4 regions of the Roseibium salinum genome follow, and region 4 is predicted to be linked to each of the others. Evidence: predicted binding sites of a transcription regulator. Region 4 holds the regulator's gene; each other region holds the start of a gene.
The links. Region 4 encodes LexA, which represses DNA repair genes until DNA is damaged. Its sites were predicted from a motif close to TGTTCNNNNTGTGTTCNG; they were not measured.
Positions count from the first base shown of each region.

Region 1: uvrA (excinuclease ABC subunit UvrA) is a predicted target of LexA. The motif match lies at 4,647-4,664, and genes of this name have one in related genera.
Region 2: recA (recombinase RecA) is a predicted target of LexA. The motif match lies at 2,669-2,686, and genes of this name have one in related genera.
Region 3: ON753_RS20605 (YifB family Mg chelatase-like AAA ATPase) is a predicted target of LexA. The motif match lies at 5,531-5,548, and genes of this name have one in related genera.

Region 1 is NZ_JAPEVI010000003.1:1,255,037-1,262,918, reverse strand. It holds gene trmFO (methylenetetrahydrofolate--tRNA-(uracil(54)-C(5))-methyltransferase (FADH(2)-oxidizing) TrmFO) at 1-136, opposite strand, end outside; gene ON753_RS10380 (DUF1127 domain-containing protein) at 443-592, opposite strand; gene ON753_RS10375 (DUF1127 domain-containing protein) at 1,134-1,286, opposite strand; gene uvrA (excinuclease ABC subunit UvrA) at 1,521-4,448, opposite strand; gene ON753_RS10365 (single-stranded DNA-binding protein) at 5,032-5,556, shown strand; gene ON753_RS10360 (hypothetical protein) at 5,665-5,850, opposite strand; gene ON753_RS10355 (L,D-transpeptidase family protein) at 6,711-7,882, shown strand, end outside.
Region 2 is NZ_JAPEVI010000003.1:490,433-498,314, reverse strand. It holds gene alaS (alanine--tRNA ligase) at 1-863, opposite strand, end outside; gene recA (recombinase RecA) at 1,481-2,551, opposite strand; gene ON753_RS06745 (PfkB family carbohydrate kinase) at 2,869-3,792, shown strand; gene ON753_RS06740 (pseudouridine-5'-phosphate glycosidase) at 3,886-4,824, shown strand; gene ON753_RS06735 (cell surface protein) at 5,339-6,544, shown strand; gene ON753_RS06730 (DUF6384 family protein) at 6,609-7,535, shown strand; gene ON753_RS06725 (coiled-coil domain-containing protein) at 7,570-7,882, shown strand, end outside.
Region 3 is NZ_JAPEVI010000003.1:3,466,916-3,474,797, forward strand. It holds gene ON753_RS20590 (VOC family protein) at 1-103, shown strand, start outside; gene ON753_RS20595 (DUF1326 domain-containing protein) at 539-1,303, shown strand; gene ON753_RS20600 (methyl-accepting chemotaxis protein) at 1,588-3,714, shown strand; gene ON753_RS20605 (YifB family Mg chelatase-like AAA ATPase) at 3,948-5,474, opposite strand; gene ON753_RS20610 (hypothetical protein) at 5,652-5,879, opposite strand; gene ON753_RS20615 (MFS transporter) at 6,005-7,129, opposite strand; gene ON753_RS20620 (hypothetical protein) at 7,137-7,882, opposite strand, start outside.
Region 4 is NZ_JAPEVI010000003.1:993,072-1,000,953, reverse strand. It holds gene ON753_RS09215 (acyl-CoA synthetase) at 1-173, shown strand, start outside; gene ON753_RS09210 (hypothetical protein) at 170-1,039, shown strand; gene lexA (transcriptional repressor LexA) at 1,164-1,874, shown strand; gene ON753_RS09200 (ComEC/Rec2 family competence protein) at 1,894-4,311, opposite strand; gene gltX (glutamate--tRNA ligase) at 4,446-5,870, shown strand; partial or broken gene gltA (citrate synthase) at 6,111-7,404, shown strand; gene lpxB (lipid-A-disaccharide synthase) at 7,500-7,882, opposite strand, start outside.

The DNA of each region.
Region 1 (7,882 bases), 260 kb from region 4:
GGCCATCGCTCTGGTGGGCATCGGTCTTACGCACGGGGCGCATTTCGTGCAACACAACGTCCAGACCGGCCTGTGCGATTTGCCATGCGGCTTCGGACCCTGCCAGGCCGCCGCCGATTACATGGATGGGGGTCATTTTGCGTCCTTGGAAGCTGTCCGGCGTCTCAAGCGGCGTGCGCGCCGCAAGACCTGACCGGATACTGCGTTTGCCCCTGATTACATCCGATCAGGCGACATCGCAATGTTTTCCCGGATCGGTGCCGTTCGCGCGCCCGGGTCAGGAGGCCGCCTGGACGGGAGGAAGCCCAGCTTACGATTACACAAAAGAAAAACGCCTGCCGGTGGGAGGAGGTACCGGCAAGCGTTTTTGAGGTTCTGCGCTTTTGCGCAGAGATCGCAACCCGAAGGATGGGAGGAGGAGGCCTTCAGGCTGCGAAACCTGTTATTTTGCGGACATACGGGCGTAGCGTGCAATGTCTGCACGGGCAATGCCCAGGTCGTCCAGTTCACGGTTCGTCAGGCCGGACAGTTCGTCATAGGTCTGACGGAAGCGTTTCCAGTTGTTGAATTTGCGAACTACTGTGTCGATCATGGTTGAGGCCTTTCGCTATCTTGTGGCCAAGGCACCGCGGATCGGCGTCTGGCCCGTTCATCTCTTACGATCTGTAGATAGAGGTTTTGTGCAGTGCACGGTAGGGGCAATTTCGCGAAGCTGGTATGCATGAAATGCAGGTCATAGAATGAGTTAAGGCTGCATTAGCCATGCAGATGCGCGCGGTCTGTCGCGCACGTTGATGGCGCCTCTTCGCACATGCACCATTTTCGCTGACAACGGGACTGATCCGCGAAGCGGTACCCCAACAGCGTGCCTTCGAGCATCTCAGACGGTTGCGAGGGGGCGGACACGCCACTGCTCAAAAGCAGCAGGAAGGCCGATTGCCTTGGGATGTTCGTACGGCGCTTGGGGTTTTATTTTCGGGAATGGCGTACGCCGGACAAACGAACGCCCGCCAGTGGGAGGAGGTACTGGCGGGCGTCGTTTCGACGTGACAGGGCTGGGAGGAGGATGCCCTGCGTGTCACACGTCCGTCGGCTGGGAGGAGGATGCCTCGGGACGCGATCTCTGAATTCTGTTAGCCGTTTACGGAACGGCGGGCGACAAACCGGATGTCGCTGCGGCAGATGCCGAGGTCGGACAGTTCGCGGGTGGACAGGCGGGACAATTCGTCAACCGCACGCCGGTAGCTCACCCAGCTGCTGTACTTTTGGCGTACTGTGTCAAACATTTTACTGTTCCTTATTACGAGAAGCGCTCACCGCTCCGCTCTGTTGTTGAACCCAGATATATTTCGCCAACCGAATTAAAAGAAGAGCTATCTCTGCATGCCTGATATGCGTTTGGTGCATTGCAGCAAAAAATGTCGCACCTCAGCTCGAGTGATTCGGAAAATGTATGAGGAATCAGCAAAATAAACTCCAGTGTGCAGCGCACACTGGAGTGGCGGTCTGATCAGGTGAGTCTATTCGGCCGCATGGGAGGCGCGTTGAGGCCGCCGCTGCAGGAGTTCCTGGAGAAACTGGCCGGTGTAGCTCTCCTTCACGTCGGCAACGTCCTCCGGCCGGCCTGTCGCCACGACCATGCCGCCGCCGTCGCCGCCCTCCGGTCCGAGATCGATGATCCAGTCCGCCGTCTTGATGACTTCCAGATTGTGTTCGATCACCAGAACCGTGTTGCCCTGGTCGGCCAGCTCGTGCAGCACGTCGAGCAACTTGGCAACATCGTGGAAATGCAGTCCGGTCGTCGGCTCGTCGAGAATGTACAGCGTGCGTCCGGTCGAGCGCTTGGAAAGCTCCTTGGCAAGCTTCACACGCTGTGCCTCGCCACCGGAAAGCGTGGTTGCCTGCTGGCCGACCTTGATATAGCCAAGACCGACGCGCGCAAGCGTGTCCATCTTGTCGCGAACGGCCGGCACGGCTGAAAAGAATTCCGCGGCTTCTTCAACCGTCATGTCGAGCACATCGGCAATGGACTTGCCCTTGAACTCCACTTCCAGCGTTTCCCGGTTGTAGCGTTTGCCCTTGCAGACGTCGCAGGTGACATAGACATCCGGCAGGAAGTGCATCTCGATCTTGATGACCCCGTCGCCCTGGCAGGCCTCGCAGCGTCCGCCCTTCACGTTGAAGGAGAAGCGCCCGGGCTGATACCCGCGGGCCTTCGCTTCCGGCATGCCGGCGAACCATTCCCGGATCGGCGTGAAGGCGCCGGTATAGGTCGCCGGGTTCGAACGCGGCGTCCGGCCGATCGGCGACTGGTCGATATCGATCACCTTGTCGAGAACTTCCAGGCCTTCGATACGGTCGTGTGGCGCGGGATTGTCGCGCGATCCGTTGAGACGGCGCGCGGCAGCCTTGTAGAGCGTGTCGATCAGGAACGTTGACTTGCCGCCGCCAGAGACGCCGGTGACGCAAGTGAAAGTGCCAAGCGGCACGTCCACATCGATATCCTTCAGATTGTTGCCGCGCGCGCCGCGCACGGAGATCTGACGCTTCTTGTTGATCTTGCGCGGACCTTCGGTCCGGCAAATCATCTTGGCGCCCGAAAGATACTGTCCCGTCAGGGAATTCGGGCTGGCCATGATTTCCGCCGGTGTGCCCTTGGCGATGATCTCGCCGCCATGAATCCCGGCGCCCGGTCCGACATCCACCACATAGTCCGCCGTCATGACCGCATCCTCGTCATGCTCGACGACGATGACCGTGTTGCCGAGATCGCGAAGATGTTTCAGCGTTTCAAGAAGACGGGCGTTGTCGCGCTGGTGCAGGCCGATCGAAGGCTCGTCCAGGACATAGAGCACGCCGGTGAGGCCGGATCCGATCTGCGAGGCCAGGCGAATACGCTGGCTTTCGCCGCCCGAAAGTGTTCCCGATGCACGCGACAGCGTCAGATATTCCAGGCCGACATCATTGAGAAACTTCAGCCTTTCCCGGATTTCCTTCAGGATGCGCCCGGCAATCTCGGTCTGCTTCGTATTCAGCGCCTCGGGAAGCTGCTCGAACCAGTCGCTTGCCTGCCGGATGGAATATTGGGTGATCTCACCGATATGCATGCCGGCGATCTTGACGGCGAGCGCCTCCGGTTTCAGGCGGAAGCCGTTGCAGGCCGGGCAGGCGTGGTCGGACTGGAAGCGCGACAGTTCCTCGCGCACCCAGCTGGATTCGGTTTCCCGCCACCGCCGCTCGACATTGCCGATCACCCCCTCGAATGTCTTTTCGGTACGGTAGCTCCTGACGCCGTCGTCATAGATGAACTCGATTTTCGTGTTGCCGGTCCCGTGGAGAATGGCATCCTGCACGTCCTCTGGCAGATCCTTCCACGGCGTTGCCATGGAAATCCGGAAATGGTTGCTGAGTGCTTCCAGGGTTTGCGTGTAATAGGGCGAGGTCGACCCGGTCTTCGCCCACGGCAGCACGGCGCCTTCGCGAAGGGACAGGGAGTGATCCGGCACGACGAGATCCTCCTCGAACGCGAGCGTGGTTCCCAGGCCGTCACAGGTCGGGCAGGCACCGAAGGGATTGTTGAACGAGAACAGCCGGGGTTCGATTTCCGAAATCGTGAACCCGGAAACCGGACAGGCAAATTTCTCGGAAAAGATCATCCGCTTCGGATCGCCGTTCTCATCGGTCTGATCGGCAAACTCGGCAACTGCGATCCCGTCGGCCAGCTTAAGCGCGGTTTCGAGGGAATCGGCCAGCCGGCCCGCGATATCATCGCGCACGACAATCCGGTCCACGACAACATCGATGTCATGCTTGAACTTCTTGTCGAGGGCAGGGGCGTCGGCGATTTCGTGAAAGGTGCCGTCGATCTTGACGCGCTGGAAGCCCTTCTTCATCAGCTCCGCCAGTTCCTTGCGGTACTCGCCTTTCCGGCCGCGCACCATAGGCGCCAGAAGATATAGGCGCGCACCTTCTTCCAGCTCCAGCACCCTGTCCACCATCTGGCTGATCGTCTGGCTTTCGATCGGCAGGCCTGTTGCCGGCGAATAGGGAATTCCGACCCGCGCGAACAGGAGGCGCATATAGTCGTAGATCTCGGTGACGGTGCCCACCGTGGAGCGTGGATTGCGCGAGGTGGTTTTCTGTTCGATGGAAATGGCCGGCGAAAGACCGTCGATCTGGTCGACATCCGGCTTCTGCATCATCTCCAGGAACTGGCGCGCATAGGCGGACAGGCTTTCCACGTAGCGGCGCTGGCCCTCCGCATAAATCGTATCGAAGGCGAGCGAAGATTTTCCCGATCCCGACAGGCCGGTCATCACGATCAGCTTGTCCCGCGGCAGATCGATATCCACGCCTTTCAGGTTATGTTCCCGGGCGCCGCGGATACTGATCATCTTTGTCGGATCCTTTTTCCAGGCGTCCGTCTGAGAGACCTTGGATGTCGTCATTCTCACTCTTCCTGAGCTCATGCACGGGTGGAAATGCGCGCCGGGTGCATGGTGTTGGATATATCAGCCGCCGCCGCAGGCCGGTTCGGCATACCCCCGATATAGCAGTTTGGAGCTTCGCTTCCAGTGATGCATTTGCCACTATGCCGGGATGCTATCGGATGCGATGTCTGATTGAATTGCTTTTACAGAAATGGTAAGAACAAAACAAGTACATCTTGCCAGTTGATGTCAGGAGAATTGAACTGCTGACGGACGCCGGCTCCGGCCACCGCGAATAATCCGGGCAATAGCATTTGGCAGGGCAGGCCATATGTGGGGTAAACTGCATGGCGATACAACTGTGACCGGGACCGTCGGCGCCGAAAATCGAACCGCGGTTTTCGAAATCGCCAGGGGCCAAGCTCCTGCGCTGTGGAAAATCGGTGCCTGAAGGCGAAAAAGCAGGCGGAGCCGTTGGCGGGCCGTTAGGCTTCTGCTTTCTTGCAGCAACGCTTGCAATGCGGATTGACTGGCCCGCCACGTGCCGCAGAAGCACGGGAAATGCCGGACGAACCGTTAAGAGAACAAACAGGAGTGCAGAATGGCGGGCAGCGTCAATAAAGTCATTTTGGTCGGCAACTTGGGAGCCGATCCGGAAATTCGCCGGACGCAGGACGGTCGTCCGATCGCCAATCTGCGGATCGCAACGTCCGAGAGCTGGCGGGACCGCAACACCGGCGAACGCCGTGAAAAGACCGAATGGCACCGGGTGGTGATCTTCAACGAAGGGCTTTGCAAGGTCTGTGAAAATTACCTGCGCAAGGGCGCCAAGGTCTACATCGAAGGCCAGTTGCAGACCCGCAAGTGGCAGGACCAATCCGGCCAGGAGCGTTATTCGACGGAGGTCGTTCTGCAGGGCTTCAACTCGACCTTGACCATGCTGGATGGCCGGGGCGAGGGCGGTGGCCAGCAGAGCAGTCCTCCAGACTATGGCAACGAACCACAGGGCGGCAGCTTCGGCGGTGGCTCTGGTGGCGGCAGCGGATATGGCGGCGGCGGCGGCTTCGGTGGCCCGTCCGGCGGTGGCGGCGGTGCCGGTCCGATGGACGACGAGATTCCGTTCTAGAACAACCTGCTTTCGGCTTGAACAGGCGAATGCGGCACAGCGGGCCGCGTTCAGAAACCTGTGTCACTTAAAGGGCGGCCCTGCTCACGCAGGGCGGCTTGGCTCCTTTTAGCCTCCGACACTCGGGTCGTAGGGCGTGCTCGGGTCATCTTCGCCGCCGTAGTATTCGTCGCTGGTGCCGAGGCCGCAGTGATAAACGGCCTCTTCAGCGCTCGTGTCGCCGCCGGTTATCGGTGCGCCGTTATGGTGGGCGAATTCGTGAATGATGGTCGCCAGGACCATCCAGCGCCCCATCTTGAAAGCCCGGTCGCCGACGGCAATTTCACCGCTTGCGGCGTGGATCTCGCCGTAAAGGGGGAAATCGTCGGACCGTAATTCACCCAGATGCGGCTGTCTCCGATCATGTCGGACAGGCTGCGCCTGTTGGGCAGCTTCCGGAAATAGGCGTTGCAGCTCGGATTGTTCTTGACCATCCTGAAAAGCTTGCTCCGCGCCCATTTGAGGGTGGCGTATTGAGTGGAATTGAAACGGGTGTACTTTGAAACCGACGAGGTATGATCCCCGACATTGAATTGAAAAGTCGACATTTCCTGTGCTCCGATCGTTTTCACCTATTCGTGAGATCGATATAGGCTGCCTCCCGACCCCCGAGCGTGACAAAGGTCACGTTACGGAGCTTTGCCCGTTTGGCCGGAGATTTCTGCAGTGTCTGCTGGTTCAATGTAGCTGTCCTGAGAGCGCTCGCTCTGCCTGGCTCCTGAAAAGCGGCATATTCGTCACACCGATTTGAATTTAAATCCTCTGAACTGCGGCGTGCCTTAACCACTGAAAAAGCCTGATATAGTATCACCTAACTCTGGGCCCGTGCCCTGAATCGGTCAAGCGCGATTGTCGGCGGTTTTCGCAAAGAGAAGCGGCTGGCGACAGGATTGTGCGGCAATAATGACGGTACGAGCAGCTTATTCTTTGGCAGGGAACGAAACCGTCCGGGTGGACAGGGCGTTGTACCGGATGAAAATGAATTCACGGATTTACAGGTTGAAATAATGCGAGCAGATAAATTGGGGCACGGCGAGCTAACCGACGAGGGTAGCGCAATTGCGTTGAAGAGATGTTCCCGCAATGCCCTGGGAAACTCTATCAAGGCCGGTCTGATGGCGACGGTACTTGCCACGGGGCTGAACGCCGCGGCAATTGAAACGACCTCCGCCCAAGGTTTCTTCCAGCGCCTGTTCAATCCGGAAGCTCACCGCATGCAGCAGCAGCGTGAGCTCCAGGCGGAGCGCCGCGAGCGCATCCCCAACGTGACAGTATCCTCGCCCCGCTATCTCAATTATTCGCCGGATAGCTGGAAGACGGTCTCCCTGGCACCGCTTTCCGAGAAGAAAACGGCAGAAGTCCAACCGGATCCTCAGGGACCGGAAACCGAGGCAGACGCAGGGATCCAGACCGAGGTCGACACCGTCCGGCCGGAACCCGTCATTCTGACGGCCTTTGATGAGGTGCGCCCGGTGCTGAAAGACATGTCGCTGACGGTTCTTCCGGAAGTCGGAGAGGCGCTGCTCGCATATTACCGCGATCACCCGAACTTCGTCTGGGTAAAAGACGGCAAACCGACGGAAAAGTCGGCACAGGCACGCCGCGCCCTTGCCGAGGCAGGCAGATATGCCCTCAACCCGGCAGACTACGTCGTGCAGACGCCGGCGGAAGCTGGCCTTGAGGACGCTGAACGCGATGCCGCGATGATGCGCTTCGAAATGGAAATGAGTGCGGCGGTGCTTACCTATGTGCTGGATGCAAAACGGGGCCGGGTCGATCCGAACCGCATTTCCCAGTACCACGATCTGCCGCGGCACGATGTCGATCTGGTTGCCTCGCTGGAAAAGGTTTCTGCGGCAGACAGTCCCGCCGTGGCGCTGGAAAAGGCTCAGCCGCAAAACGATCATTTCAGAAAACTCACCGCCGAACTGGCGCGCCTGAAAGCCGAAGACGAAGAAACCGATCAGATCGTTATCGCTCCGGGAACATTCCTGAAGGCCGGAGACTCCAGCCCGGAAATGAAAAACATCGTTGCGGCGATCAGGAAGAACGGCTCGCAGGACCTGAAGACCGCCCACGCCGAAACCCTCGAAGCCTATGACGGTTCGGACCTCTATACGCCCGAACTCGTCGAGCTGGTCCGCGCCTTTCAGAAAGAGGCCAAGCTGACGGCGGACGGAATTGTCGGCAAGAACACCATCACCGCGATGGTGGGGGAGACCAATGCGGCCAAGATTGCCAAGGTGGAGCTGGCGATGGAACGCAGTCGCTGGATTCCCGAAGATCT
Region 2 (7,882 bases), 500 kb from region 4:
TCGGCGATCAGGAAACTGGTGGACCGCAGGTGGTCGGCGATCACCCGGTGGCTGCCGAGCGCATCGCCTTCGGCATCGACACCCGTTTCATGTTCGGAAGCCGAAATCAGCGCCTTGAACAGGTCGATGTCATAGTTGTTGTGGACGCCCTGCAGGACCGTCGCCAGGCGCTCCAGTCCCATGCCGGTGTCGATCGAGGGACGCGGCAGGTCGATACGCCCTTCCCCGGTCTGCTCATACTGCATGAACACCAGGTTCCAGATTTCCACGAACCGGTCGCCATCTTCTTCGGCCGATCCCGGAGGGCCGCCCCAGATGTGCTCCCCGTGGTCGTAGAAAATCTCCGAACAGGGGCCGCAAGGGCCGGTATCGCCCATGGACCAGAAATTGTCAGACGTGGGAATGCGGATGATGCGGTCATCGCTCAGGCCGGCAATCTTCTTCCAGTAGACCGCTGCATCCGTGTCTTCGGCATAGACGGTCACCAGCAGCCTGTCCGCGGGCAGGCCGTAGACCTTGGTGATCAGGTCCCAGGCAAACTCGATCGCCCGGTCCTTGAAATAGTCGCCGAACGAGAAATTGCCGAGCATTTCGAAGAACGTGTGGTGGCGGGCGGTGTAGCCGACATTGTCCAGGTCGTTGTGCTTGCCGCCGGCGCGAACCACCTTCTGGGCGGTCGCCGCACGCGAATAGGGACGCTTTTCCAGGCCGGTAAAGACGTTCTTGAACTGGTTCATGCCCGCGTTCGCGAACATCAGGGTCGGGTCGTTGCGCGGTACCAGCGGTCCGGACTCGACCACTTCGTGATCGTTCTTCTTGAAATAGTCCAGAAAGGTTGAGCGGATTTCATTTACGCCGGTCATTCGGGTCTCGCATCGGTCCGTGCCCGGCGTCAGACCGGGCCTGTTGCAAATTCATCGGAGGCTGCGGGCCTGTCCTGGAAGCCGCGCCGGAACAGCCTTTTAACTTTGAGCTCAGACCCTGTCCAGCGCTTGCACGGGATCACCGCCAGGGTGCGAGCCCATAAATGAGGACGAAATGGCATGAGAAATGGCGAAACACCGTTAGGAAGGGTGCGTAGAGCGGGCTGTGCGCCCGGTCAAGCGCGCTGACGAAGCGGGGTGAAGCCATTTCTCATGTCCTTCGGATTTGACCGGATTGGGCCTCCTCTACGTCGCGAAAGGCTTGAAAATGAACCACATTTCCTGCGCTTCCGCTTCTTGAGGACGCGCAATCCGCCTCAAACCATTTCATCCTCATTTATGGGTCCGCACGCTACGGAATGCGGCGGATCCGCGAGCCGCGGCAAGCGTTTCACGGCGATTGTGACCGCAAGGACGGGAGAAGAACGCTGCAGAACAGGGTCCCGGCGCCTCGGGGGCAGAATCCGGCCGCTAAGCTCTCAACGCCAAAGCACCCTGCGCTCGCAAAAGCGCAGGGTGCTTTGCAGCAGATGGCCGGTCCACAGACCGGATTGCGATCAATCCTCGGCTTCTTCCGGCGCGGCATCCGGATCGATGATCGCTTCGGCAATCAGGCCGGCATTCTGTCGGACCGCCGCTTCGATCTCGGCGGCAATTTCCGGATTTTCCCGCAGAAACTGTTTCGCATTCTCGCGGCCCTGGCCAAGGCGCTGGCTGTTATAGGAGAACCAGGCACCGGATTTTTCAACGATATTGCCCTTGACCCCAAGATCGACCAGTTCGCCCATCTTGGAAACGCCTTCGCCGTAGATGATGTCGAACTCGACCTGACGGAAGGGAGGCGCCAGCTTGTTCTTCACCACCTTCACGCGGGTCTGGTTGCCGACCACTTCATCCTTGTCCTTGATGGACCCAATGCGGCGGATGTCGAGGCGGACGGAGGCATAGAATTTCAGCGCGTTACCACCCGTCGTGGTTTCGGGCGAGCCGAACATCACACCGATCTTCATGCGGATCTGGTTGATGAAGATCACCATGCATTTCGACTTGGAAATGGAGGCGGTCAATTTGCGCAGGGCCTGGCTCATCAGCCTTGCCTGCATGCCCGGCAGGCTGTCGCCCATCTCGCCTTCCAACTCGGCGCGCGGCGTCAGGGCCGCGACGGAATCGACGACCAGCACGTCGATCGCGCCCGAGCGAACCAGCGTGTCGGCGATTTCCAGCGCCTGCTCGCCCGCATCCGGCTGCGAAATCAGAAGATTATCGATGTCGACGCCCAGCTTGCGGGCGTAAATCGGATCAAGCGCGTGTTCCGCGTCGATGAAGGCGCAAATGCCGCCGGCCTTCTGCGCTTCAGCCACCGTGTGAAGGGCAAGGGTGGTCTTGCCCGAGGATTCCGGACCGTAGATCTCCACGACGCGGCCGCGGGGCAGGCCGCCGATGCCAAGCGCGATATCCAGACCCAGCGACCCTGTCGAGATGGCGGCAACTTCGACCACCTGCCCCTGCCCCATCCGCATGACAGAGCCCTTGCCAAAGGCCCGTTCGATCTGGCTGAGCGCTGCATCAAGCGCTTTTGTCTTATCCATCTGGCTGCTTTCTACGAGACGAAGTGTACTTTGCGACATTCCTTACGCTCCTTATTCCACGATGGACGCGCCGTTTCAATGGAAGCGTTTGTACACATTTTGTTCTCATTTGGCAATACGCCAAAACCGATTGGTATTAAAATAGAATTCGCTTTTTGTTTCCAGTATGTTCTCAAAACATACAACCTCAACTAACGCAACGTTAGAAAATTGCGGAAAAGTGCGTCATGTCGTCATGGTAGAGAATCACTCTCCCGCCGTGCAGACGGTTGCCGCCCTCACCCGGATCTGCTAGCCCGCATACTGACAGTCATCATCACCCGGCCAGCCGGTCCAGCCAAGGATGTCCGCCTCCCGTGCGCTCCTCCTCACCCAGTTCAGTGATCTGTATCGGTGCGATCCATCTCGACACGATCGCCCATGCCGGCGAGACCATTCGCCCGGAAACCTCGACTCCGGCGGCCTTCGTCTCCCGGCCGGGCGGGGTTGCGGCCAACGTCGCCCGGGCCCTCGCCCGGCTCGGCGTCGAGGCGCATCTTGTCGGCACCGTCGGAGACGACGCAGCGGCGCGCGAACTCACGCGGCGGCTGACCCTGGAAGGGGTGAAACTGGCTCATGTGCCGCGCCCCGGCCATACAACCGGGCAGTATCTCGCCCTCCATGATCCGGACGGAACGCTCGCCGCCGCCTGCGTCGACGACCGTGTCCTCAGCGAAGCCCCGTGCGACCTTTTCGATCCGGTCCTCGACGATCTCATCGCCGCATCGGCGCCGGAGACGATCTGGTTCCTGGATGCGAACCTGCCGGCGCCGATGCTGGCACATATCACCGGCCGGATCACCGGAGGGCGGATCGTCGCAAATGCCGTGTCCGATGCAAAGGCGCCCCGCCTGCAACCGGTTCTGCCCAGGCTCGACTGCCTGCTTCTCAACCGGGGAGAGGCCGCCGCCCTCACGGGCCTTGCGCAGGAAACCGGCGCGGAGGACCTGGCGAACGCCCTCGCCCGGACGGGAGTGCGCAGCCTTGTCCTAACCAGCGGCGCCGCCGACGTCCTCGTCTGGGAAGCCGGCAGCCTCAGCCGTTTTTCCACGCGGCAGGTTCCCATCGTCGACGTGACCGGCGCGGGAGACGCACTGACCGCCGGCATGCTGGCAGCTCTTGCCAGAGGATTTTCCCTTCGCGAGGCCGTGCCGTTCGGCCTCTCGGCCGCGGCGCTCACCTTGCGGGCGACCGGTGCGCTGGCGGATGATCTTTCCTGGGATGCCCTGCAGACATTTTGACCATTCGGACAAACTCCCGTCTTGGCGCCGCCCCGCCTTGCACCTATAACAGCGGCACGACATGCTGTGCCTGAACAGAAAAGCCTGGCGCCAATGACCACATCCCCCATGCCCCCATCCGCCTCCTTCCAGGATCTGATTGTCTATAGCGACGAAGTCCGCCAAGCCCTTGCCGGCGGCAGGCCGGTCGTCGCCCTGGAATCGACCATCATCACCCACGGCATGCCGTTTCCGCGCAATGTGGAGACCGCCCGGCAGGTGGAAGACGATATCCGGGCCGAAGGCGCCGTTCCGGCGACGATCGCGCTGATGGACGGCCGGATCATGATCGGCCTCGCCGATGCCGATCTCGACCGGCTGGCGCAGGCCGAAGACGTGATGAAATGCTCGCGGGCGGACCTTACCTTCGCGCTCGCCACCGCACGCTATGGCGCAACCACGGTCGCCGCCACCATGATGGCCGCCCATGCGGCGGGGCTGAAGGTCTTTGCAACCGGCGGCATCGGCGGCGTCCACAGGGGCGCGGAGACGAGCTTCGACATTTCCGCCGACCTCGATGAACTCGCCCGCACGCCGGTCTGCGTCGTCTCCGCAGGTGCCAAGGCCCTGCTCGACATCCCGAAAACGCTGGAAGTTCTGGAGACCAAGGGCGTGCCGGTCATCGCCTATGGCACGGAGGACCTGCCCGCCTTCTGGTCCCGCTCCAGCGGCCTGAAGGCCCCCTATACGCTGAATTCCGCGCAGGACATCGGCGCCCTCCTGAAAATGCGCGAACGCTTTCCCGGCCATGGCGGCGTCCTGATCGCCAATCCGGTGCCGCGGGAGCACGAGATCCCGCGGGATGAAATGACCGGCCATATCGACGCCGCGATCCGCAAGGCGGAAGCGGAAAACGTCAGGGGCAAGGACGTCACGCCCTTCGTTCTGGGCGCCATTCTCGATCTGACCGGCGGCCGCAGTCTGGAGACCAACATCGCGCTGGTGCGCAACAATGCCCGGCTGGCCGCCCGCATTGCCGCGGAGCTGGTCTAACTGCCTGCCAACCCGCAATTCACGCGAAACGCCCGATCTCGCTTACACATCTGTCGCATTAACCGTCTATGGATTGCCTTGACGGATTTCACCGTTTACGTGCACTGCAATCAGTTACAGTCTAGGGTATGGCCCTATAAAATTGAATGCACTGGTCTCTCTGGAGCGGACCGTATCCAAGGCGCGAAGGCGCAGGAAACCCGGCCGGTTTTCAAGTCTTCGCAACGCAGGAGACGGTCCGCTCCAGAGAGATCCAAAGGACACCAAAACGGCTGCGAGCAGCAGCGTCAAAGTCCTTGGCCGATGCACAAGCATCGACCTGCGGACTTTTCCTCCCCGCTCCTGGCCGTTTTGACGCCAGTGCGTTCAATTTTATGGGGCCATACCCTAAGCCGTTGACAATGCGGCATCCGCCTGCCCTAAATTTGCGGGTAGTGGCGTTAACAGGACGGTGCGGCAGACGACTTGCGGAATGGATCTGCAAGTGTGCCGCCGTCGTTGAAGGAGTCCCGAAATGACAGACGCGGCAGCACCAGCAAGCCCGGAAAATGCACCGGCAGCCACCGGAAGCCTCACACCGCTTCAATATCTCGACCGCGCCCTCTCGACGCTCCGGGACATCGGCATCCAGCCGGAGACCGAAACCGATGCGCCGATCAACGCGCTCCTGGAGCAGATCTCAGATCTCTCCCCGGACAAGGTGCTGGTGATCACCCGCACCCTCGGCCAGGCGTCCAACTTCAACGAGGTCGTCCGCTCCCAGGTGCAGCAGATGGATATCGGCGAGCGCTACGAGGAAATCACCGACGCCTTCAATTCCATCCGCGACGATGCCAAGGCGCTGGTCGACCAGCTGGCGGACGGCAGGATTTCCTTCACCGAGAACCTGTCCAACAAATGGCGCGAAATGCGCAGGGGCACGATTTCCGACCGGTTCACCGACATTCGCGACACCTACAAGGAAGTCGCCGTCGCCACCAAGGACCAGATCGAGCGCGAACAGACCATCCTGAATGCCTATCGTGATTTCCGCGGCGCGCTGAAACAGGCCGAAGTGACGGCGCTGGAACTGCTCAACATCGCAACAACCAGGCTGGACGCCACCAAGCAGGCGCTCGAGACCGCGTCCACCGAGGTCGAGGCCTATGCCGGCGGCGACGCGGCCCAGAAGGCCCGGCTGGAGCTGGCGCGGGACGAGAAGCTGCGTGAGATGCAGGACGAGGAAAAGCGCTACCAGATCGCCAAGGACCTCTCGGACAACCTGACGGTCGGCTACAACACCTCCGAAGTGATCATGGCGCGCCTGATGCAGACCACCAACGCCAAGGAGCGGGTCTATGCGCAGTCGGTCAGCTTCTTCTCCACCAACGAGTCCGTTCTGACCGCGCTCAACGCCTCCTTCACCGGCCTGCAGGGCCTGCACGAATCCACCGAAACGCTCAACGCCATGAAGGACGGGCTCAACAAGAGCCTGGAGACGCTGGCGGAGATCGGCGACACTGTGCAGAAGGAAGCGCTGAAGGCCGGTTACGGCCCGACGGTGGCGGCCGCCTCGGTCAAGAAGCTCGTCGATTCCGTCGTCAATTTCCAGGTTCACTCCCGGGAGATCATTTCGGAAATGCGGGAAATGTCGACAAAGAACTCCGAAGAGATCCGCAACGCGGTGGAAGACGGCAAGCGGCGCCTTGCCAAATTGACCGCGCAGTCCGGCGCGCTCTGATCCGTCCCGTTCCGGCCGGGCCGGACAGCCACCGGCCCGCCCAACCCGAACAGACAGGCACTGTATGGCAAGCAAGAGTTCCGCCCCTCTCGACGATCTGATGATGGCGATGGACGTGGTGGACACGTTGCGCCACGAAGAAGGACAGGTCGCCAGCGAGCTCCGGGCGGACGAGCGGGACGCTGCCATGATCGAGCGGCTGCGGGAGGTCTACAGGGCCCAGGGGATCGAGGTTCCCGACCACATCCTGAAGGCCGGCGTCGAGGACCTCAAGCGCGACCGTTTCGTCTATGCGCCGCCGCCCGCCGGGTTCAAGCGCACGCTGGCCATGGTCTATATCTCCCGCGGCACGTGGTCCAAATGGCTCGCCGCCGCCGCCGCCGTGCTGGTGGTTGCCCTGGGGGCCTGGTATTTCCTGGTGAAACTGCCCGCGGACCGCGCGGAAGCGCAGCTGACCGCGCGCCTGGAGGCCCTTCCGGCCACCTATTCCGAACTGGTCGGGCGTGTCGACACGCTGACGGAAAACGCGGAGGTAGAGGCCCAGGCCGCCCGCATTGCCAAGGACGGCCGGTTTGCCCTGTCCGACGGCAACAATGACGCCGCCTTCGAGGCGGAGGCGGATCTGCGCCAGCTGGTCGCCCGGCTTCAGGAGGTCTTCGAGGTGCGCATCGTCGCGCGCGAAGGCGTGCCGACGGGCATCTCCCGGATCCCGGACGCCAACCCGGAAACCGAGAACTACTACATCGTAGTGGAGGCCATCGACCCGGATGGCAACGTCCTGAAGCGCAACATCGTTTCGGAAGAAGACAACAGCACCCGGACCGTCGACATATGGGCACAGCGCGTTTCCGAGGTCATCTACAATGCGGTGCGCCGCGACAAGATGGAGGACGGCATCGTCCAGACGGGCGTCCTCGGCCGCAAGCGGAGCGGCGAGCTGAACATCAAGTGGCGCGGCGGCGTGCAGGACGGAGCGATTACGACATGGTGACAGGTGACCTGCGTTTCCCCGTGGAGGCCGCCAGATGCTGACCGGCCGCCAGACCCTGGGCACGATCGAACAGTCGCTGGAGGATCTGCGGCGCGAGGAGGCCGAGCTCTCCAAGCGCATCGAACGCTCCACCCGCGCCCTCACCGACCTGCAGGAGCGGCAGAGCGAAGCCTATCGGGATCTCGCCCGCTTCCGGCTCGATTCCGACGCCGCCGGCACGCTGAACACCCGCCTCGACAGCGCGGCGCGCGAGGCAAGGCGGCTTCTGGACAAGCGCAGCGCCGACTACAAGGTCCTCACCGAACAGCTGCGCCAGTGCGAGAGCGAGCGCTTTCAGCTGCAGAAGA
Region 3 (7,882 bases), 2.5 Mb from region 4:
GCCGCCCGGCGAAACCTTCTGGGCGGAACGTTTTGCCATGTTCACCGATCGCTACGGTACACCCTGGATGCTCAACTACGACGGCAACAAGAGCGTCGCCTGAGCGGCTATCCCGGTAAGGACTGCTTCGCGGACGGGGTATGGAGACCCTTTCCCGCAGAGAGGACGTATTGTGCGCCCAACGCAGGCAGGCCCGTCCCGGGCCTGCCTGTCCGGCCGGCCGAACCGAAATCGTTCCCCAAGACGCCGCGCAAGCTGTCGTGGCGATAAACGCGGCAGTTCGCGCTTCGGCTCGCCATCTGCTCGAGCTTCGCTAGAGACTCTTCATCTTCAAGTTGAAATTCGCGTTTTTCGCGCTCGATGCCAGATTCTTCTTTCATCTCCCCTACAGTCACTTTTGAAACCATGCTATTATTTCTGATGCCCAAAGCTGGGCAGACCAAAATCTAGCATTCGACATTTTGTTTTATCTTGCGCGCCGGTATCCCGGCGCGTGCATCAACGCTGTAAGCTGCGTTTTACAAGACGGGAGGATGCCATGAAGGACTGGAGCATACAGGCTCGAGAACTCGCGAACTGCAATTGCAATTTCGGCTGTCCGTGCCAATTCGGCGTTCTGCCGACAACCGGCAACTGCGAAGCGGTGGTCGTCTACGATATTGAAAAAGGCCACTATGGCGACACCAGGCTCGACGGACTGAGGGCGGCGGGCATCTACAAATGGCCCGGCGCCATCCATGAAGGCAACGGTGAATGCCAGTTGATCATCGACGAGCGTGCCGATGCCGATCAGAGGGAAGCCCTGGAAGCCATCATGTCCGGAAAGGACACGGAGGAAATGGCCACCATGTGGTTTGTCTACTCCGCCATGGCCCCCAACAAACATCCGACGCTCACCGCTCCGATCGAGCTGGACTGGGACCAGGACGAGCGGTCCGGGCATGCGAAGGTCGGCAACGCTTTCTCCGTCAAGGTTGGCCCGATCCCCAACATCGTCACCGGAGCGCCTCACCGGGTGTCCATACAACTGCCCCACGGCTTCGAGTTCCGCCATGCGGAGATGGCTTCGGGCTCGGCCCGCACCGGGGACAGCGCAATCTCGCTCGAATTCAATTCCAGCCACGCCCATCTGGCCAATCTGCACCTGACCGGCCAGGGGTCGCCGCCGCCTGAGCGCGGCCGCTTGAAGGGACGACGGCGCCGGGCCCGCACTGTAAGGTCCGGCCGTCATCGGAGAGCCTGCAGCCTGATCGGACTTGCAGCGGACTGTGGCGTGCGTCGCCGAACCGCCCCCTCTCCTTGAGGAACCTCCATAAAGCCCTCCGGAACCAATCCTCATTTTCTTGCACTTTTACTGGGTAGAGATTATACACACTACCCGGAAAAAATGTATTTTTTGCACACATCTCAAATAAATACCGAAAATTGAGTTGCCGAATACTCTCAGTGCACGCTGACGTAATCGTCGTTTTATGCGTTGTTTACCAATTTACTTCACGCTTGGTTGCAGACGGTGATTCACGAACCAAGAAAGCCGTACCAAGGAACGATAACATGCAAGAATTACGTAGAGTTCCAGTGCACCGAATGAAACTCCGGATCGCCCACAAGCTCGTGGCGATGCTCCTGGTGTTCAGCTTGGCCCCAGCTGCCACCGTCTTCCTCTTCTACAAACTCGAAGAGGGGGAATTCCGCAGTGCCTTCAGGGATCCGGTTGAACAGCTTGCCGTTTCAATCGGTGACGTGATCGACCGCAACCTGTTCGAGCGCTATGGCGACGTTCAGGCCTTTGCCCTTAATACCTCCGTCAAGGACACGGCAAACTGGGGCAGCAGCGCGGCCGACAATCCGCTGATCCGTTCGATGAACGGTTATACGACCGGCTACGGCATATACCGATTGATGCTTGTGTTCGACCTCGATGGCAACATCGTCGCCGCCAATACCGTCACCGCTGACGGCAAGCCGCTCGACACCGCCTCGCTACTCGGCAGGAATTTCGCTGCGGAAAGCTGGTTCACCAGCGCGCGCGACGGAAAATTCCTCAAGGGCGGCAACGGCCTGACCGGAACAGCCGTCGAGCAGCCATCCCGAATCGACATCGTGGGAGCCCTCTACAAGGACGATGGCTACGTGATCCCGTTTTCTGCGCCGATCTTCGGAGCGGACGGAAATCCCGTTGGCGTCTGGGTGAACTTCGCGGATTTCGGTCTGGTGGAGGAGATCGTGCAAAGCTTCTACACCGGGCTCGCCAACGACGGTAAAGCGGGCACGGAGATCACCGTGCTTGATCCCGACGGCCGGATCATCGTCGATTACGATCCTCTCGGCCAGGGATGGACGGAGTACCACCGCGACCCTGCAGTTATCGGCGAGTTCAACCTGGCCGACAAGGTGGAAGCCGCGCAAATGGCCGTCTCAGGCGAGACGGGCGGCATGGACTCCATTCATGCGCGCAAGCAAATCGAACAGGCGGCGGGCTATGCGCATACGGACGGGGCCTACGGCTATCCCGGGCTCGCCTGGTCCGTCCTGGTGCGCATCCCCACCAGCGAAGCCTATGCAATGGTCGACAAGGTCGGCCGGGTGATGATGATCGTGATCGCCTTTGCCGTGGTAAGCGTTGCCGGTCTCGGCATGCTGGTCGGAAAGATGGCGGCGAAACCCATCCAGAAGATGACGGCGGCAATGACCGAGCTTGCCGAAGGCAACCAAGAGGTCCTGGACGCGATCGAGATCCCCTCGCCTGATCGAAGCGACGAGCTTGGAGAGATGGCCGGCGCGGTGCAGGTGTTCAAGGACAATGCCATCGAGCGCTTCCGCCTGAGAACGGAAAGGGAAGCGGAACTGCAGGCGCAGGTCGTGCGCCAGAAGCGGATCGAGGAGTTGATCACATCCTTCCGCGGTGCCGTCAGGGAGGTGCTGGAAGTGGTCGCGTCGAACACCGGCCAGATGAAGGCGACTGCGGAATCGCTGCTGGATCTTGCAAACGAAACCTCTTCCCAGGCAAACAACGTGTCTGCGGCTTCCGAACAGGCCTCCGCCAATGTCCAATCCGTTGCCAGCGCCTCGGAGGAGATGAATTCCTCGATCAACGAAATCGCCCGGCAGATCAGCCAGACCAAGGAGACCGTGGAAAGGGCGAACAGCGCCACCAGCGAGACCAATGTGAAGATCGGCGGCCTCGCCGAGTCGGCGGTGAAGATCGGCGAAGTGATCTCGCTCATCCAGGATATCGCCGAACAGACCAACCTGCTCGCGCTCAACGCCACCATCGAGGCGGCCCGGGCCGGGGAAGCCGGGAAGGGCTTTGCGGTTGTCGCGGCCGAAGTCAAGGAACTGGCCACGCAGACCTCCAAGGCCACTGACAGCATTTCCGCGCAGATCGCCGGCATACAGGCGGAAACGGAAAGCGCCGTGCAGGCGATCGGCATCATTACCGGGACCATGCAGGAAATCCTGGGCGCCACGGAAGCGATCGCCGCATCCGTCGAAGAACAGAGCGCGGCGACGTCGGAAATTTCGGAAAACGTTCAGCAAGCGGCCACGGGCGCCAGCGAAGTGTCGGCCAACATTACCGGCGTCAGCAGCTCCGCGGTCGAAAGCCAGAACTCCGCAGAGCAGATGCTCGTTGCCACGCGGGATGTTGCGGCGACTGCCGAACGGATGCGCCAGGTTGTCGATGAATTCCTGAACGAAGTCACCGCCGCCTGATCCTGACCAACCGTCGTCCGCCTCGCCCGGCCGACGACGGTTCGTTTCACCCGCACCTTTTCACACGCCCGGCGTCCCGCGCCGGGCGTGCATACTGACAGTCGTGCGGTGGCCAGTGTCATCGTCCACGAGTTGGAAATCCTCGGCAGCCGCGGCATACAGGTCCACCGCTACGGCGCGATAGGGCGATGCAATTCCCACAACGACTGGTCGAACGCCAGCATACCAAAAGATCATGCCGCCTGCCGGGACATGTCCTGGCCGCGGTAGCTGAGGGCTTCCGCCAGATGGATGCGGCTGACCATGTCCTGGCCGTCGAGATCGGCCAGGGTGCGCGCCAGTTTCATGACCCGGTGGTAACCGCGCGCGCTCAGTTGCAGCGTTTCGGCCGCGTTGCGCAGGAAGTCCAGTCCCTTGGCGTCCGGCCTGGTCATGGTCTCGACGATGGAAGCCGGGGCCTGGGCGTTGGTGCGGCAGGTGAGGCCAAGCTCGAGGAAACGCTGTTGCTGGATCTTTCTTGCTTCCAGGACCCGGCCCGCCACGGCGGCGGAGGGCTCGGCTGCCGCCGGGCCGATCAGGTCCGCGGCGGTGACCGCGGGAACGTCGATCCTGACATCGATCCGGTCGAGGAACGGTCCCGAAACGCGGGATTGATAGTCGCTCACGCAGCGCTCGCCCCGGCGGCACTGGTGGCCGGGCTCGCCCGCATGGCCGCAGCGGCACGGGTTCATGGCCGCCACCAGCTGGATGCGGGCGGGATAGGTGACCCGGTGGTTGGCGCGGGCGATCACGGCCTCGCCCGATTCCAGCGGCTGGCGCAGGCTGTCGAGCACCTGCGGGTTGAATTCCGGCAATTCGTCCAGGAAGAGCACGCCGTTATGGGCAAGCGAGACCTCGCCCGGCCTGGCGCGGATGCCGCCGCCGACAAGCGCCGCCATGGAGGCGGAGTGGTGCGGCGCGCGAAAGGGGCGGCGGTCGGTGAGCTTGCCTTCGGCCAGTTCCCCCGCAAGGGACGCGATCATGGAGACTTCCAGAAGCTCGCGCGGGGTGAGCGGCGGCAGGATCGACGGCAACCGGCTCGCCAACATGGATTTTCCCGATCCGGGAGGACCGGTCATCAGGAGGTTGTGGCCGCCGGCCGCGGCGATTTCCAGCGCCCGTCTCGCGCTTTCCTGGCCCTTGACCTCGGCAAGGTCCGGCAGGGCGCCCGGGCGCGCCTGAAGTTTGGCGGCCGGACGGGAGAGCACCTGCGTGCCCTTGAAATGATTGGCAAGCTGGATGAGCGAGCGGGGCGCGAGAATATCCATGTCGGCATCGGCCCAGGCGGCCTCTCCGCCGCTTGCCTCTGGGCAGATCAGGCCCTTGGCGAGGGCATTGGCGCCCATGGCGGCGGGCAGCACACCGGCGACCGGAGCCAGCGTGCCGTCGAGCCCGAGCTCGCCAAGCACCACATAGCCTTGCAGGAATTCCGCGGGAATCGCGCCGATTGCCGTCATCACGCCGAGCGCGATCGGCAGATCGTAATGGGAGCCTTCCTTGGGCAGGTCGGCAGGCGCGAGGTTGACGGTGACGCGTTTTGCCGGAAGCGCCAGGCCGGAGGCGGAGAGGGCGGCGCGCACGCGCTCCCGGCTTTCCCCGACGGCCTTGTCGGGCAGGCCGACCACGTTGAAGGCAACGGCGCCCGGTCCGACATGCACCTGCACGTCCACCGGCACGGCCTCAATGCCCTGAAAGGCAACCGTCGTTATCTTGCTGACCATGCCCCAGCCTCAACTTTCAGATGAGGATCAACCAACCATATCTCGCCAAGGGATGCAAGAACAAAGGCGGAACGCGCACGCGCTGCAACGCCTTTCAGGTTAGGCAAAGGTCCCTGGCTTGTCCGGGCTGTTCCGAACCCCGCATGCCGGGGCGCCGCCAGCCGCACGGGCCGATGATCAGGACGCCAGCGTGTGCCAGGTCCGGCCGCCGGAATAGCCGCGGGCGCGGGAGAGGATCTCGTCCAGGTACTCGGGAACACAGAACCGCTCGCTGGTCATCAGCCGGTTTGCTTCCAGCCATTCCGAAACCAGCTCGATCATCTTGTCCGGATCTTTTTCGAACATGGCACGGCACAGCTCGACGTCGAGCTGAATGTTGTTTTCTTCTATGTCGGTCAGGATCATGGTTCCGGTCGTTTTTGTAATATCAATCAATGCGTGCTTGAAGGATGCTCGCAATTTCCGGGACTTGCCACAAAATATCGGTTATGCGCCGTCGAGCGTTCATAATGGACTGTTATGGACGTCCCTCAGTCTGCGGACCTGAACACGGCAAGCCCGCAGCACAACAGCCCGGCAGCCACGAACAGCGCGGAAAGCCCGACGACGGGAATCAGAAAGCCGCTGATGACCGGCCCGATGCCCTGCCCCAGCGAAATCAGGAAGAAGGTGAAGCCGAAGCCGATCGACGGTGTCTCGCGGAAGATCCGCATGCTCCACATGCCGAACAGGGCGGTCATCACGATGAAGCCCGTGCCGAAGCTTGCGGCCGAGAGGTAGATGCCGAGTTTGGTGCCGATCAGCAGCGGCAGGGCGGCCACGGCGGCCCCGACCGCGATCGCCAGCGTCCGGTAGGTTCTGCGCAAGCCCCACCGGTCGACCAGTCCGCCGGCAAAGCAGCCGGTGACGCCGGACATGCCGAGCACGATCCAGAACAGGATGGAATCGCGCGGATTTCCCGTCAGGGCCCATAACAGTTCGACAGCATAGGTCCAGTAGACCGCCGTCACCACCCCGAACAGCAGGGCGGCAATGAACAGCGGCCTGGCGGTTTTGTGCAGCAGGAACCGGATCGACACCGCCGCCGCGGTCTTGCCGGAGCGGATGTGGCGGTTGGGCAGGGTGAACATGTTCCAGACCGTGATGACCAGCGCGAGGGCGGCAAAGATCATCCAGGCAAGACGCCAGTCTTCGCCCGCGTAAAGGGCGAGCGGACCGGCAAGAGCCACGCCGAAACCTGTGCCCGAATTGATCCAGGCATAGATCGAGTTCTGCCGGCGGGGCTCCGTATGGCGGACGATGACATCGGAAAAGGGCGGATAGGCGAGGCCAGGACTGGTGCCGGCCACGAAGACGCCGACGGCCAGGATCAGCGGATCCGGGGAAACGGCGATGATCGCCATGCCCGAGGCCGCCGCCAGGCCGCCCAGGAGGATCGGCAACCGCGGCCCGACGACGGTGGACAGCCATGAGCCGGCAAAGGTCGCGGCCAGGTAGCCCAGATAGGACGAACCGGCGATCAGCCCGACCGTTTCCGGTGACAGGCCGAATTCCTGACGGATTTCGGGCAGGAAAAGGCCGAAGCAATAGCGTGCGAGGCCGTATGTGGCGGCCACAATGGCAAGGCCCGCAGCGGTTAGACTACGGGCCTTCACGGTGCTGTCAGATCCGGCGGGAGAGCTGGAAGTGAAGTGTCTCGTCATCAGTCAGGGTCTCGCCGGTAATCTCGAAATGTCCGCCGTGCCGCCTGTAGTGGCGATACTGATCGAGGTTCAGTTTCAGGCAGAAGTTGGAAACGTGCAAGTTTCTTCCCTTGATTGTACTCGAAAATTCTTCGCCAAGGATGGCGACCTGCGCCGTCTGACCGTCGTGGAAGGTCACGGGCAGGAGAAAGAACCGGTTGACCGACGGTGCACTGCGGTCCACCGCCTGTTCAAAGGCGATGCGCGAAAAGCGCTGCATGGCGGGGTGCGCGTAAAAAGCCGGGATGTTTTCGATGTGCCGGTCCGCGTAAAGCTGGCTTTCCGACAGGAGATAGTCGCCGGGCCGGGCAATGTCGCGGAGCCACTGGTTGACGACGAACGGATCGTCATTGCCTTCCTGAAAGCCGAGCATGGTGATGAGCGCGGCCGGCCCGTCGTCTTCCACCGCATCGCTCAGTCGGAAGGCATCGAAAGACGTGGTGACGAATTCCAGCGGCGTGTCGGGCAGAATTTCCTCAAGAGCCGCGCGCATATGGGCGCTCGACATCGGATTGATGTCGACGGCGATGTAGCGGTCAATCTCGACCCCCAGCTCCAGCAGCGTCTTCACGATGAAGCCGGTCTTGACCGGCTCGGGACCCAGCTCGACATAGATCAGCGGCTTGCCGCTGAACGTCTCCGCAACCTTCGCGCAGATGTCCTCAA
Region 4 (7,882 bases):
CGTCGGGAGAAGCGGCTGACCCGGGAAGCCTTGCGGAATTCCTCACCGGCAAGGTCGCACGCTACAAACTGCCCGCGCGTTATCTGTTCATCGACAAGATGCCGACCAGCGCCTATGGCAAGATCACCAAGAAGCTGGTGCGTGAATACCTGAGTGATCAAGGCCTGCTATGAGACGCCCGGCCCCCAAAACGCTCGCCGACATCCGGCATCCCGGCCCCCGGGCCACTAACCGGCGGCCGCATGCGCTGTGCCGCGCCGAAGCGGTCTCCCTTGAGATTGCGGCACGCCAGCCGCTGCTCGAAGCACTTGGCGCTTGGGCCGACCGGACCGGCCACAGCTCTGCTGTCTTCACGCTTCACGGCCTTTCGCTGGGGCCGTTCGACTATGTCATGCCGGACCGGGCGATCGATGACCGCCATGCCGCCTGGTACAGCGACACGAAATCTTCTCCAGGCGCGGTCCTGGAAGAGGCTGTCGCCATCCTCGGCCGCAGGGACGGCGCCTGGTTTGCCCATATCCATGCCTATTGGCAAGGCAATAACACGTACCACCTGGGCCACCTGCTGCCGCATACGCTGTGCGTTCATCAAACCTCCCGTGTTCACGGCTACGGACTGCGAGGCGCGCGGTTCGAGGCGCAGCCGGATCCGGAAACCGAGTTTACCCTGTTCAGGATCATGGAAGACCGGAACACGGCCGACGAAGCACCGCCCAATGCACTGATCGCAACGCTCGCCCCCTTCGAGGATCTTCACCACGGGATCTCGGAGTTGTGCCGTGAATTGGGATCGACCGCGGTCGACGTTCACGGGCTGGGAAGCCTCGCAGGCGCCGAATTCGAGTCCTCGGGTGCCATGACCGGCCTCATCTCGGAAATCCTGCTACAGCCGGGTGCCGGGCGTAAAAATCGCCCCGCCCTCGATCTGCCGATACGCTGTGTCGATCTTGACGGAAATCTACACTCGGGCCGGGTTCTCGCCGGACACGCACCGACACTTGTGACATGCGAGCTGCTGCTGACAGCCGACGACGGTTGATTGCGGCCTTTCCGCGGGCATTTTGCAGAACAGCAAGAGAACATTTACCCTTGCGGAACACAATAGGAACAGGTACTGTGTTCTTGATTTGTACCAGCCCATCACGTGGTCAGGGGAAGCCTATATGTTGACGCGCAAGCAGTATGAACTGCTCATGTTCATTCACGAAAGACTGAAGGAAACGGGAGTGCCGCCGTCTTTCGATGAAATGAAGGATGCGCTGGATCTGCGCTCCAAGTCCGGTATTCACCGGCTGATTACGGCACTGGAAGAACGCGGCTTCATCCGGCGGCTGCCGAATCGCGCAAGGGCGATGGAAGTTGTCCGCCTGCCCGACTCGATTGCACCGGGCCTTGGCGCCCCGCGCCCCCGCGGCAGTTTCTCGCCGGAAGTTATCGAAGGTTCTCTGGGCAAACGCGAAGCTCCAAAACCGGCACCTCAGCCGGTGAGCGGCGGCATGGAAATTCCCGTTATGGGCCGCATTGCCGCCGGCGTCCCGATCGAAGCCATTCAGAACCACAGCCATTCCATCACTGTGCCTCAGGAACTGCTCGGCAGCGGCGAGCACTATGCCCTGGAAGTGCGCGGTGATTCCATGATTGAAGCCGGTATTCTGGACGGTGACACGATTCTGATCCGCCGCGCGGATACCGCCGATAGCGGCGACATCGTTGTAGCGTTGGTGGATGAAGAGGAAGCGACGCTGAAGCGCCTGCGCAAGAAGGGCGCGTCGATCGCGCTTGAGGCGGCGAACCCTGCCTATGAGACCCGGATCTTCGGCCCCGGCCGTGTTCGTGTGCAGGGCCGTCTGGTTGCCCTGTTCCGCCAGTATTGATCCGAGGGCTCGTTGAGCGCTACCGGCCGGACGTATCGAGCCGCTGCCGCAAGCTTGTCCTTGTAACGGTACCCGGCCGATGCCAGGGCCGCGGCGGATCGGGAAGTGCGTATATGACCTTGCTGATTGCCGGTTTTCCGGTCCTGCCTGGCAGCTTTCCGTCATCCGGGCTTGCTTGCGCCGCACCGCGCCCTGGCGGCGGCGTTTCATTGGTTTGGATCTCCCGCGACAGCCATATCGATACCGCCCCCTTCTTCTGACGCATATCCCCTTGCAGAATGACGCTGGCGCGGCAATCCGGCGGCACGATCAGGTCGGTCACGATAATATCGGCATAAAGACAATCCGCCGGCAGGGCCTGCGCCGTTCGCGGCAGACTGATTGCCAGAGGCAACGTCGCACCACCGGTATCCTCCCCGCTCCGGTCCGCATGGGCCAGGACCACGCAGCCGTCGCGATCGCATCGCCGTTGAGGCGATTTCATCGTACGCGATCCAATCGCGCCAGCCGGAACCCCTTCCCGCTGCATCCAGATCTCTCCCACGAATGACTGACGCCCGGATGAAAGCCGCAGCAGTCCGGACCCGTCCCTGGCGGCAACGCGGCTGCCCGTGGCTGCGATCTGAATATCGGGCGGCCGCATCACCACAATGGAAATGAGCGCTGCGCCAAGAGGCGCCAGCGCATAAAGGCGCCGCCAGCCGGGAAGCAGAAGACTTGCAAACAGCGCCGAGACAAGCAGAACCGCCGAAATTCCGCTCAAGGCGCCAACCGCTCCCGCACCGTCACTGAGAGCCGCCGTAAAGGCCGCGATCTTGAGCAGCAGTGAGAGGCCGAGAGCCATGAGGGTCAGCGGAAACGCGGATAGACCCAGCGGCATCAGAACCAGGGCCAGCACACCCATCGGCATGACGAGCAGCGAGAAAATCGGCATGCCGAGCAGATTGCCCAACACGCCGTAGGGCGCGATACGGCCAAAGTGGTGCGCGCCGATAATCCCGGTGGCAAGTCCGGCCACCAGCGCAGTGACGAAGAGGCCTGCAATCCACTTGGCGAGGAATTGAAGAAATCGGCGTCCGCGTCCCGCAGCCCGGCGGTCGTTGAAATGCCACGATCTGTCTCTTCCCCGCCATATCTCGTAAACCGCCACAAGACAGATGACGGCGGCGAACGACATTTGAAAACCGGGAAAGAACAACCGCTCCGGCGCAACCAGCAGAAGGAACAGGCCCGCAAGCGCAACGCTGCGCAGCGTCAGGCCGCGGCGACCGACAAATATGCCCAGAAACACGAGGGAGATCATCAGGAACGACCGCTGGGTCGCAACAGCAGCGCCGGAGATGAGCAGATACGCAACGGCGGCCGCGAGGGCAGCAACAGCGGCCCATTTGTGTATTGGCCAGCGCAGGGCCAGCGGGGGAAACAGCGCCAGGAACAGCAGTACCGCGCCGTAGGCACCGCCGGCGAAAAGCGCCATGTGGAGACCTGAAATGGCCAGAATATGCGCGAGCCCTGCCGCGCGCAGGTCTTCTTCCTGCGCCTCGCTGATGCCGCCGCGGTCGCCGACCAGCAAGGCGATGATGAGCGCCGTTTCAGGACTGTCCGGCAGAACGGACCTTATCCGGTTGGCAAGTCCGTCCCGCAGTGCCTGAACCTGCGCGGCCGCGCGCAAGGCCAGCGAGGCATCGCCCGCCTCGATCACCTCCGCGGGGCCATAACTGAATCCCGTCGCGCCGATCTTCGAATAGTAGGCCCGATAGGAAAAATCATATCCGCCGGGGCTCACCGGTCCCGGCGGCGGGAAGATCCTGGCCCTGACGCGGATCGCCTCGCCCGTTCCGGCTCCGTCATCCGCCGGCAGACGCAGCCGCACTCGTTCGGGAAACACGACCTCGGTTTGCGGCCGTTCGTTCACCGAGACGACTTCGAGCAGGACGCGCGCACCGCTGGTCCCCGCCTCGCGTTCCAGGACGCGGCCGGTCAGGGTGACGTTCATGGGTTCAGCCAGGCGTGGTGCATCGACATATGCCGTGCGCAAGGCCGCCACCGTCAACCCGCAGGCAAGCGCGAGCGCCAGGATGGCCGGTTTGCTCCATGCCTCCTGGCGACCAGTCCAGAAAACCAGAAGAGAAGCCAGGCCGACAAGGATCGTCAGCAGCGGCCAATGGGGTTCTTCCGGCAGAAGCGTGTAAACGGCAATCCCGACTGCAAAGGCGAATGCACACCAGAGCAGGCCCTGATTATCCCAGTACCTGTCATCGGGTGGCGCGGGATTGCGGAAGGTCAGTTTCGACCAGAAGACCCAGACCGGCCGATGGACGGAAGCCCCTTTGTCCGATGCGGAAGCCCTTTGGGGCGCGCCGGAGGGGACGCCGGCGAACGTCACCGCCGGCGTGCCGCCTTCCTCTTCGCGATCCCTGTCCTGCCCCTTCGCCAACCTGTCCCATCCCGTTTGACCTGAAGAAACGGACGAAGCCCCTATTTAGCCTTGCCAAAGGCTGTGCTAAGACCGCGCAACCACCACGGGCGCGGACTGTGCCCTATTCTTACAGAGACTTTCAAAAAATCACCATGGCACAAGAAATCGTCACGCGCTTCGCACCGTCCCCCACCGGCTTCCTCCACATTGGCGGCGCCCGCACAGCGCTGTTCAACTGGCTCTTTGCCAGGCATCACGGCGGCAAGATGCTGTTGCGCATCGAGGATACGGACCGGGCACGCTCGACCCAGGAAGCGATCGATGCCATTCTGGACGGTCTCGACTGGCTCGGGCTCGACTGGGACGGCGAACCCGTTTCGCAGTCTTCGCGTGTGGAGCGTCATAGACAAGCCGTGGAACAGATGATCGCGGCCGGGGCGGCGTACCGGTGCTACTGCTCTGCCGAAGAAGTTGAAGCCATGCGCGAGAAGGCACGCGCGGAAGGCAAACCGCCACGCTATGACGGCACCTGGCGCGACCGGGACCCGTCGGAAGCTCCGGAAGGCGTTGCGCCGGTCGTGCGCATCAAGGCTCCGCTGGAAGGCGAGACGGTCGTCGACGATCTGGTCCAGGGCCGGGTGGTGATCCCGAACAAGGACCTGGACGATTTCGTCCTCATGCGCTCCGACGGCGCTCCCACATACATGCTGGCCGTCGTCGTCGATGACCACGACATGAATGTCACCCACATCATCCGCGGCGTAGACCACCTGACCAATGCCGCCAGGCAGACACTGATCTTCCAGGCGCTTGGCTGGGATGTGCCGGCGATGGCCCATGTTCCCCTCATCCATGGTCCGGACGGAGCCAAGCTGTCCAAACGCCACGGCGCAACCGGTGCGGAAACCTACCGGCAAATGGGTTATCTGCCGCAGGCCCTGCGCAACTATCTGGCGCGCCTCGGCTGGAGTCACGGCGACGACGAAATCATGTCCCTGGAGGATATGATCAAGTGGTTCGGACTGGACGCCATCGGCCAGTCTCCTGCCCGGTTCGATTTCAAGAAGCTGGAAAATCTCAATGGCCACTACATGCGCAGCACCGACGACGCCGAGCTGCTGGAGCACTGGAAGGTGTATCTGGTTCACGCCGAAGACGGCGCGGACGTGCTGACCTGGTTGTCGACGGGAGACAACGAAAACACCGCTCTGACGGCCCTTCCCGGCCTCAAGGAACGGGCCAAAACACTGGTGGAACTGACTGAAAGCGCCTCATATCTCTGGCGCCAGCGGCCGCTCGATACCGATGAAAAAGCCGAAAAGATCCTGACCGACGAAGCAAAGACGATACTGGGCGAGTTGCATGGCGTGCTCTCATCGGTCGCAGACTGGGATGCAGAGCCGCTGGAAGCGGCCGTAAAAGCCTATGCGGAAGACAAGGACCTGAAACTCGGCAAGGTTGCCCAGCCCCTGCGCGCGGCTCTTACCGGACGCGGGGTTTCGCCGGGGATCTATGATGTCCTGATCGCCCTGGGCCGGGAGGAATCCCTTGCCCGTATCAGGGATCAATCCATATAGATCCCGGATGGCGGTATTGCGCACCCTGCACCACCTGAAGTAATTCAGGCGGGAGGCGGATCGCGGACGAGCCTGTCTTTGACCAAAGCGCTATCTCGGCCTGCTTGCGGCACTGCGGTAAATGGGATACGCAAGATCCGAAAATGTCTCCAGTGCCGTCCGACAACCGAAGTCGGGGCCCTTCGGGTGAGGGCCAGTCATCAGGGCGGCGCGACAGGATAACGTAAAGGGGTTTTCTGAATGGCCGACAACAACGCCAAGCTCAACGTCGGTGGCAAAGACCACGATTTCGACGTTCTTGACGGATCCATCGGACCGTCGGTTGTGAACATTTCGTCCCTGTATGGTGACACAGGCATGTTCACATACGACCCGGGCTTTACCTCGACTGCATCTTGCGAGATCCAAGATCACCTATATCGATGGTGACGAAGGCACGCTGCTTTACCGCGGATATCCCATCGAGCAACTCGCCGATCATGGCGACTTTCTCGAATCCTGCTATCTGCTGCTCTATGGGGAATTGCCGACGAAGGTGCAAAAGGACGACTTCGTCAATCGCGTGACCTACCACACGATGATTCATGAGCAGATGTCCCGCTTCTTCACGGGCTTCCGCCGGGACGCCCATCCGATGGCCATCATGGTCGGAACCGTGGGCGCGCTGTCGGCTTTCTATCACGACTCGACCGACATCACCGATCCGCACCAGCGCATGGTCGCTTCCCTGCGGATGATCGCAAAGATGCCGACGATTGCCGCAATGGCATACAAGTACCACGTCGGCCAGCCGTTCGTGTATCCGCGCAACGACCTGAGTTATGCGGCCAACTTCCTGCATATGTGCTTCGCTGTTCCCTGTGAGGAGTACAAGGTGAACCCGGTCCTGGCGCGCGCCATGGACCGCATCTTCATCCTGCATGCGGATCACGAGCAGAACGCCTCCACATCGACGGTCCGTCTGGCCGGCTCCTCCGGGGCGAACCCGTTTGCCTGTATCGCCGCCGGCATCGCCTGCCTGTGGGGTCCGGCCCATGGCGGTGCGAACGAAGCAGCTCTCAACATGCTTTCGGAGATCGGTTCCGTTGACCGGATCCCGGAATTTGTGGAACGGGCGAAAGACAAGAACGATCCGTTCCGTCTCATGGGCTTCGGTCACCGGGTCTACAAGAACTATGATCCGCGTGCGCGCATCATGCAGAAGACCACCCACGAAGTGCTGGGCGAGCTGGGCATCAAGGACGACCCGCTCCTCGATGTTGCGATGGAACTGGAGAGAATGGCGCTCAACGACGATTATTTCGTTGAGAAGAAGCTCTATCCGAACATCGACTTCTACTCGGGCATCACGCTGCGTGCGCTCGGCTTCCCAACCACCATGTTTACCGTGCTGTTCGCGCTGGCGCGTACCGTCGGCTGGATCGCACAGTGGAAGGAAATGGTGGAAGATCCGTCTCAGCGCATCGGCCGCCCGCGTCAGCTCTATACCGGTGCGACCAAGCGCGACTACACGCCGATCGACCAGCGCCGCTAAGACAATAGGTGCAAAATCAAATCGACCCGGGCATCCCGGGTCGATTTTTTATTGGTGCGACACCGGAACCGTGAAGCCTGCTCGCAAACCGGTGCCTATCGCCGTTCCGCTTTCATGGCCCCCAGAACGACATCCGCAGCCGCGCCACGCTGGCTGTAGCCGTCCGGCAGGCTCATCACCTCGTCAAGGCGCGTCAGCTCTGAGACCTGCTCCCGCCGCTCTGTGCTGTCGGTCAGAAGTTCCTTCAGATGAGCGGCCAGAACATCTGCCTGCACCTCTTCGTCCAGGAATTCAGGAATCGCCTTCGTGCCGAGAATGATGTTCGGCAGCACGAAGGAATCCACGCTGGCGACCTTGAAAAAGCGGTTGAGTTCCTTGAGCCTGCGGAAGGCCCAGTCAACCTTGTAGGCCACGACCATCGGAACGCCCGCAAGCGCCAGTTCCAGAGACACCGTGCCGGAGGCTGCCAGCGCAGCAT